2 regions of the Fictibacillus sp. B-59209 genome follow, and region 1 is predicted to be linked to the other one. Evidence: riboswitches for the same ligand, from Rfam matches in the RefSeq annotation. Region 1 holds a riboswitch; the other holds the start of a gene.
What was found. A riboswitch is a leader RNA that binds a small molecule or an ion and turns the genes downstream of it on or off. The one in region 1 is predicted to bind lysine.
Positions count from the first base shown of each region.

Region 2: another riboswitch for lysine. It lies ahead of P4361_RS22645 (amino acid permease); the one in region 1 lies ahead of P4361_RS12230 (aspartate kinase).

Region 1 covers NZ_JARMMC010000016.1:87,918-91,925, forward strand. The annotation lists gene P4361_RS12220 (YslB family protein) at 225-710, shown strand; gene bioB (biotin synthase BioB) at 842-1,831, shown strand; gene P4361_RS12230 (aspartate kinase) at 1,894-3,129, opposite strand; lysine riboswitch at 3,324-3,512, opposite strand; gene uvrC (excinuclease ABC subunit UvrC) at 3,586-4,008, opposite strand, start outside.
Region 2 covers NZ_JARMMC010000043.1:37,116-41,123, reverse strand. The annotation lists gene P4361_RS22650 (DEAD/DEAH box helicase) at 1-1,035, opposite strand, end outside; lysine riboswitch at 1,309-1,499, shown strand; gene P4361_RS22645 (amino acid permease) at 1,592-3,055, shown strand; gene P4361_RS22640 (hypothetical protein) at 3,303-3,830, opposite strand.

The DNA of each region.
Region 1 (4,008 bases):
AAATAAGATGAACATTAAAGCGTTAACTAATAACATGTTTCATTTTACTCCCATCGTTTGACACCGTCAAGAAACCGGTAACATAAAAAGTTCAAAAATCTGTTGATTTCCCTAACTTTTTTCAAGGCAGACCCTCACTTAAATTTCGACAAATGTGTGACTTTTTATAGAGAAATTATTTTATTCAAGCTATAATGGAACAAGTAGAAAGCGGGGAGATCTAAATGGAACAACATGAGGACATCCAACACAACGAAGAAGAAACAACCGAGAAGGACAGTAAGCCTGCTGCAGGAGTTTCTGTATTCGCATATGAGCTGCTGAAAAACATTCTGATCCCGGATCTGCTGGGAAAAGAAGAACGGAACATCCTATATTGGGCAGGAAGAAACCTGGCAAGGAAATTCCCATTGGGTTCCACTGAAGAAATTGTTCATTTTTTCTCGGAAGCCGGCTGGGGCAATCTGATCATCGCTGAAATGAATAAGAACGAGATGGTACTCGAACTGTCTTCCTCTCTTATCAACAAACGATTCGATTTGCAGGATAATCCTACATTCGGTCTCGAGGCTGGATTTATCGCAGAACAAATCCAAAATCAAAGAAAATGTGTTACAGAAACCTATGAAACTTTGAAACGAAAGAACAAAATCCAATTTACCGTCCAATGGGACCGTAAAGACGAAACCGCAGGCTCACAAGGAGCCTGAAAATAGAAAGAGAATACTCTTTTCTCTCAAAAAACCGGCATATGCCGGTTTTTTTTGCGTTGACAATACAAAACAGCTGGCATAATGTTAACCTATACATAAAATTAGTTAACATTAAGGAGGCATCACCTATGAATTGGATGGAACTTGGAAAAGAAGTGATCGAAGGTAAAGAACTGAACGAGACAGAAGCCTTATCCATATTGGAATCAGACGATGACGAGCTGCTTAGCCTGCTGCAAGGTGCGTTTATGATCAGGAAGCATTATTTCGGAAAAAAGGTGAAACTGAATAAGATCATTAATACAAAGTCAGGCCTGTGCCCTGAGGATTGCGGATATTGTTCACAGTCTTCAGTTTCCACAGCGCCGATCGAAAAATATGCGATGATGGATAAAGACACGATTGTTGAAGGTGCGGAAAGGGCATATAAACAAAACGTGAGAACCTATTGTATCGTCGCAAGCGGAAGAGGACCTCTGAACCGGGACTTGAACACCGTCATTGAAGCTGTAAAAGAGATTAAATCCAATTATAATATGAAAATATGCGCATGCCTCGGCATTTTAAATGATAAGCAGGCACAGTCCCTTAAAGAGGCGGGCGTCGAAAGATATAACCATAATATCAACACATCCTCAGACCACCACAGCCAAATAACAAACTCTCATACATACGAAGACAGAGTGGCTACTCTGGAAAAAGTAAAAACAGCAGGAATCTCCCCATGTTCAGGCGTTATCGTAGGAATGGGCGAAAGCCGGCACGACATCATTAAGATGGCAGAAGCGCTAAGAGAGATCAATGCAGATTCTATCCCTGTTAATTTTTTGCATGCTATACCAGGTACTCCTCTCGAGCATCTTGACGAGCTGAACCCCCGTTATTGTTTAAAAGTGCTCGCCTTGTTCCGTTATATTAATCCAACGAAAGAGATTCGGATCTCAGGCGGCAGAGAGGTAAATCTCCGCAGCCTTCAGCCGCTGGGCCTTTATGCTGCAAATTCTATTTTCGTGGGCGACTATCTGACCACCGACGGACAGGAAACAAATGCTGACAACCAAATCCTTGAGGACCTTGGATTTGAGATCGACTTCTTAAACGAACCTGTACAGGTTTAATCCTGCAGCGAATTTTTTCCATTTATAAAAAAATCCGGGCAGCTTCGCCCGGATTTTTCTTATTATAACTGCTGAACCGGCTGCCTTGCGTCCAGTTCAAAGACGTCGTGCAGCGTTTCAATCGCTTTAATCATATCCTGCTGATCAACGACCGTAGAAACTTTAATCTCTGATGTGCTGACCATTTTAATCATAATATCCTGCTCAGAAAGAGCCTTAAACATCTGTGCAGCTACTCCTGGATTAGAAATCATTCCTGAACCAACAATAGATACTTTAGCCAATCCATCTTCATGCTGGATGGAACCAAACTGAAGCAAACTCTTATATCTTTCTAGAAGCTCAATTGTTTCATCTAAGATCGCTGTTTCAATGGAGAACGATATGTTTGTTCTTTCCTGCTTGTTTACACTCTGAATAATAATATCTACATTAACACCATTCTCTGCCAACAAGGAAAAAACAGAAGACAGTGTGTTTAAGCCATTCGGCAGGTCTTCAATCGTAATTTTTGTTACGTTTCCTTCAAAAGCCAATCCTCTCACTACTAAATTATTCTCCATTGTTGCTTCCTCCTCCACTAGTGTTCCGTTTTCTTTCTCTGTGCTCGAACGAACTTCAAGTCTTACTCCGAAATTCTTTGCGAATTCTACAGCTCTCGGATGCAGCACACCCGCTCCGAGATTCGCCATTTCAAGCATTTCATCATAGGAGATGGAAGGCAGCTTTCTGGCATGTTTCACCACCCGCGGGTCTGTTGTAAATACACCAGTAACGTCTGTGTAGATTTCGCATTTATCGGCACGAAGAGCAGCTGCCAGAGCAACGGCCGTCGTATCTGATCCTCCCCGTCCCAGTGTTGCAATATTATCCGAAGAGGTTAATCCTTGAAAACCGGCAACTACTGCAATCTTCCCGTCTGCAAGCATTTGCTGGATTCTTTTTGTATCGATATTTAAGATGCGCGCGTTGCCGTGAACATCTTCTGTTTCAACTCCAGCCTGCCAGCCAGTCAGAGACTCGGCTTCGTACCCGGCATCCTGAAGGGCCATCGCAAGCAGTGAAATCGTGATCTGTTCTCCTGTCGTCAAAAGCATATCCATTTCACGTTTGGAAGGCCTTGCTGTTATTTCACCTGCCAGCCTCACAAGATCATCCGTTGTTTTTCCCATTGCTGAGACAACCGCTACTACTTGATTCCCCTCGTTTGCCGCTTGAATGATCCGACTTGCCGCGTTTCTGATTTTATCCGGTGTGCCGACACTTGTACCTCCGAATTTTTGAATGATTAAAGCCACAATGTCCATCCTTTCTCATCAATGAAATCGAATTTATTGCCTTCCTGCAAAAGGCACCCAGATATGGCCAGCCTGTCTCGGCTTCCACTACGCAACAAACTGAAATGCAAAAATAAATATAAAAAAGCAGCAATAAGGAAAAGACCTTATTGCTGCTTGGTATATGCAACAGTAAGCCAGCTTGTTTTCCCCTCTTGTGAGATAGTCCTCCACACACCCTCCGGGCAAGAATGTGTGACAGCTCTGCATTTATTCAATGCAGGTCCAGCCGTAAGAAACAGGAGTTTCTTAAAGCTTCGGCAAAAATCCCCTTTCAGCTACCATCATAAGAGCTCCTTCTCTTCAGATAGCTTACTATTGGTTTTTGCTCCTCTACCATCACTTCAAAACTGAAGTATGGCGCTCTATTAAAATTTGTTTTAAGTTTAGCAAAGGACTTCTGAAAAATCAATACCTTTATAAAGGTTCATTTTGAAGAGCCTGAATAATTTCTTCTGCAACACTTAATGGAATGCCTGCCGCATGAAAATCCTCAAGAGTGGCTTCTCTCATTTTCTTGATGGAACCGAATTTTTTCAGCAAAAGTTTTTTCCTTTTTTCACCGACTCCAGGAATGTTATCGAGACTTGATTGAAACATGCCTTTCGCACGCACTTGACGATGAAATGAGATAGCAAACCTGTGGACTTCATCCTGTATACGCTGCAGCAGATAAAATTCCTGGCTGTTTCTGAGCAGCGGTATAATTTCAGGTGGATTTCCCATCAAGAGCTGGGATGTACGGTGCTTATCATCCTTAGCAAGTCCTCCGACCGGGATATCAAGGTTCAGCTCGTTTTCAAGAACATCCTGCGCAGCAGCGATCTGTCCTTTCCCTCC
Region 2 (4,008 bases), on a different contig from region 1:
AAACGTAATGGCTCTTCCTTTTTTGCCGGCCCGGCCAGTTCTTCCTGTACGGTGGACATAGCTCTCTTTTTCCATAGGAACGTCATAGTTGATAACGAGGGTTACATTATCAATATCAATTCCTCTCGCAGCCACATCCGTGGCGACAAGATAACGGAAATTCCCGATCTTGAACCCGTCCATCACCGCGAATCGATCTTCTTGTTCCAATCCTCCATGAAGCTTTTCAACAGAATACTGAGAGGCTTCGAGCTCTGCAAACACGGTATCGACGTGCTCTTTCGTATTGCAGAAAATGATGCAGCTGTCCGGGTTTTCAACGACCGTCACGTCTTTCAGAAGAGCAAGCTTCACCTCTTCCTGAACGTTGATTAAAGAATGCTTGATCGTATCTGTCGTCATCCCGGCAGAAGCTATTTCGATTTTTGCTGGATCCTTCATATATTGATGGCAGAGATTTTCAATATCTTTTGGCAATGTTGCAGAAAAGACCATGGTTACTCTGTTTGAAGGAAGCTGTTTAATAATCTTTTTGACTTCATCAATAAAGCCCATGTTCAGCATTTCATCTGCTTCATCAATGATCAGGTACTTGATTTGGTCTAAGACGAGGGTTTCACGCTCGATATGGTCCATGACGCGTCCCGGTGTACCGACGACAACATGCGTTTTTTGTTTCAATTCTTCTTTTTGTTTCGCAAAAGGCTCTTTACCATATACAGCAACAGCTTTAATCCGCTTGAACCTTCCAATGTTGGTAAGGTCTTCACGAACTTGAACAGCGAGCTCGCGCGTGGGAGTAAGGATCAATGCTTGTGGCCGTTTTTCTTCCCATTCCAGCATTTCGCATACCGGAATACCAAAGGCTGCTGTTTTTCCGCTGCCTGTTTGGGATTTTACGACGAGATCTTGCTTTTCCAGAGCTAATGGTATGACTTCAGTCTGAACCTCAGTCGGAGTTTCATATTTCAACACTGTAAGTGCTCGTTTTATTTCATCGCTTATACGATAATCGTTAAAACTTCTATTATTCATGTAGGAACCTCGATTTTTTATATTATCCAGATTCAGCATAACCTGAATAGTGTTCATTATACTTGAAATGATGGACAATCGGGTTTAATTTTAAACGATTGTTTAAAGGAACCTTTCCGTATGATCGTAGGTGATAGGTAAACAATGATATAATGAGGGAATTAATTCAAAAGTGAAAATGCTGGCAATAAAAAACAGTTGAAGGAACGACAGCGCTGTTTTATAATAACTTTTAGCGTTAACTAACTTGATATTAAAAAATCCTCATCAATCCGATGAGGTAGAGGTCGCGGCTTTTATAAGTAGGACGTACGAGATGCAGAGGACATCATAGACTCCGTGTGAAAGGAAAAGCTGCCGAAATTTGTGCTTAACTCTGGAAGTATGAATTGGGGCTGTATTCGAACAGGAACAGCACTGTCACACCCACGAATAACCGGTGGGTGGGATGCGCTATCTTACGGAAGGCATGATGCGGATTAATAATAATCGTCGCCCAATGCTTGGCGGCTTTTTTTATTTCCCACTCCTTCCTAAAACGAAAAGGAGTTTTTTTATGCGAAACACAGCACGGAATCCATCACAACCGCAGTCGCCAAACGCGGACAATGAATTAAAGCGGGGACTGAAATCCCGCCATTTAACGATGATCTCTCTTGGGGGAACGATCGGAACAGGATTATTTTTAGCAAGCGGAGGATCCATTCATACTGCAGGGCCAGGCGGCGTTCTGTTTTCATATGTAGCGATTGGAATCATGGTGTTCTTCTTAATGACAAGCCTCGCAGAAATGGCGTCTTACATGCCGGTTGCGGGTTCATTCAGCACGTATGCTTCAAAATTTGTGGATCCATCACTAGGATTCGCGCTCGGCTGGAACTATTGGTACAACTGGGCAATCACCATTGCAGCTGAACTTGCTGCCGTAACATTAATCATGAAATTTTGGTTTCCAGATACACCTTCATTTATCTGGAGTGCACTGTTCCTAGGCATTATGTTCTTATTAAATTATTTATCGGTAAAAGGGTTTGGTGAAGCAGAATATTGGTTCTCTCTGATCAAAGTCATTACGGTCATCATCTTCTTGATCTTAGGAACACTTATGATCTTCGGCATTTTAGGCGGAGATCCGATCGGATTTAAGAACTTTACGATCGCTGACGCACCGTTCCACGGCGGATTCTTTACGACGCTTGGCGTATTTATGGCTGCAGGTTTCTCCTTCCAGGGAACAGAACTGTTAGGGGTTGCGGCAGGAGAAACAGAAGATCCGAAAAGGAACATCCCGAAAGCGATCAAAAGTGTGTTCTGGCGTATCCTTTTGTTCTATGTTCTGGCAATCTTGGTCATTTCTTTAATCATTCCTTACACAGACAGCCGATTGGCAAGCAGCGATATTACTGTAAGTCCTTTTACACTTGTCTTTGATAAAGCAGGAATTGCGTTTGCGGCTTCCGTTATGAACGCGATCATCTTAACAGCAGTATTATCTGCCGGTAACTCCGGTATGTATGCATCGACCCGTATGCTTTGGGATATGGCACGAGACGGAAAGGCACCTAAGTTTCTGGCGAAGCTGGATTCCCGCGGTGTACCGGTTCCAGCCCTAATTGTAACAGCCGCTGTAGGAGCTGTAGCTTTCTTTGCTTCACTGTTCGGTGACGGCGTCATCTACACTTGGCTGCTGAATGCCTCCGGGATGTCCGGTTTTATCGCCTGGCTCGGAATTGCGATCAGCCATTACCGATTCAGAAGAGCGTATGTGGCACAGGGGCGGAATTTAAAAGAACTGCCTTACTTGGCAAAATGGTTCCCAATCGGTCCGATCTTTGCTTTCGCTCTCTGTTTTGTCGTTATCCTCGGTCAAAACTATTCTGCCTTTACAGGCGGAAGCATCGATTGGAAAGGAGCCCTTGTTTCTTACATTGGGATTCCGATCTTCCTGGCTGTTTGGTTAGGCTATAAATTCAAACACAAAACAAAAGTCGTACCGCTTAAAGAGTGTGATTTTGAATAAGAAATAAGAGAAGCAGGAGCCTTTCGGGGTTCCTGCTTTTTTAGTGAAAAAGGTATCGTCTTCTAAACGCAGAACATATAAATTAACACTTACGTCAAGTGAAGGGGAATGGCAGCGAAAATAGAGAACGCAGGAGCATATAGGGGTTCCGAGTGTAACCTGTAGCGAATCAAAGAGGCCAAGCTCAATATTGAGCAGGGTCTCTTTATTGTTAGAAGTTGTTACCAAATGGAAGTTGTTTTACTAATTAGTAAAACAACTCTCTAAGCACATTCGGAAAATGGTAAACAGGGTTATGCATGTACCCACGTGTTTTTACATTTCTTTTGCGCTCTGATTTGAAAAGATTTTTGTTCCCGTGGTAAAGAGAGATATACCATATTTTCACCATCTGGTAGAACTCGCGATATTCACGGTTGGACAGTGAAAGATCTTGCGGAAATCCGATGTCATAAAGCCGTTCCATAAAGAAGTTTTCGGCAATCTTATCGGTTTCCTCGGAGATCTTCCCGCGCTTCACATCAAAACCTTTATGCTGCAACTGACGCTCGAATCCATTCAGTGTATTTCCTCTGCAGAGCAGCACGGCTTCATCTTTTGGAACATTTAACTGGGTGAGAAGAGACATAATGTACTCTTCCTTAGAGGTTTTTAATGATGTTTCAGAGGGGAGCGGGACATAGACAGCCGCTTGTTCTCCGGTTTCCATTCTTCTGGCTGCGAACACTTCTCCTAATATGGGGCATCCATTTCCTGCATCATCTACTTCAATCATTTAAAAGATTCTCCTATTGTATATTCTTATAGAACATTAACTCTCAGCTTCAATTTCATCAGCAAAGGCATTCATCTCGCTTTGAATGTGGTCGGCCAGGTCTGCATTGGTGTAGATATCTATTCCAGGCTCACCAGGACTGTCGATGAAAGCAACAATGATGAAAGCCGTCCTTTTG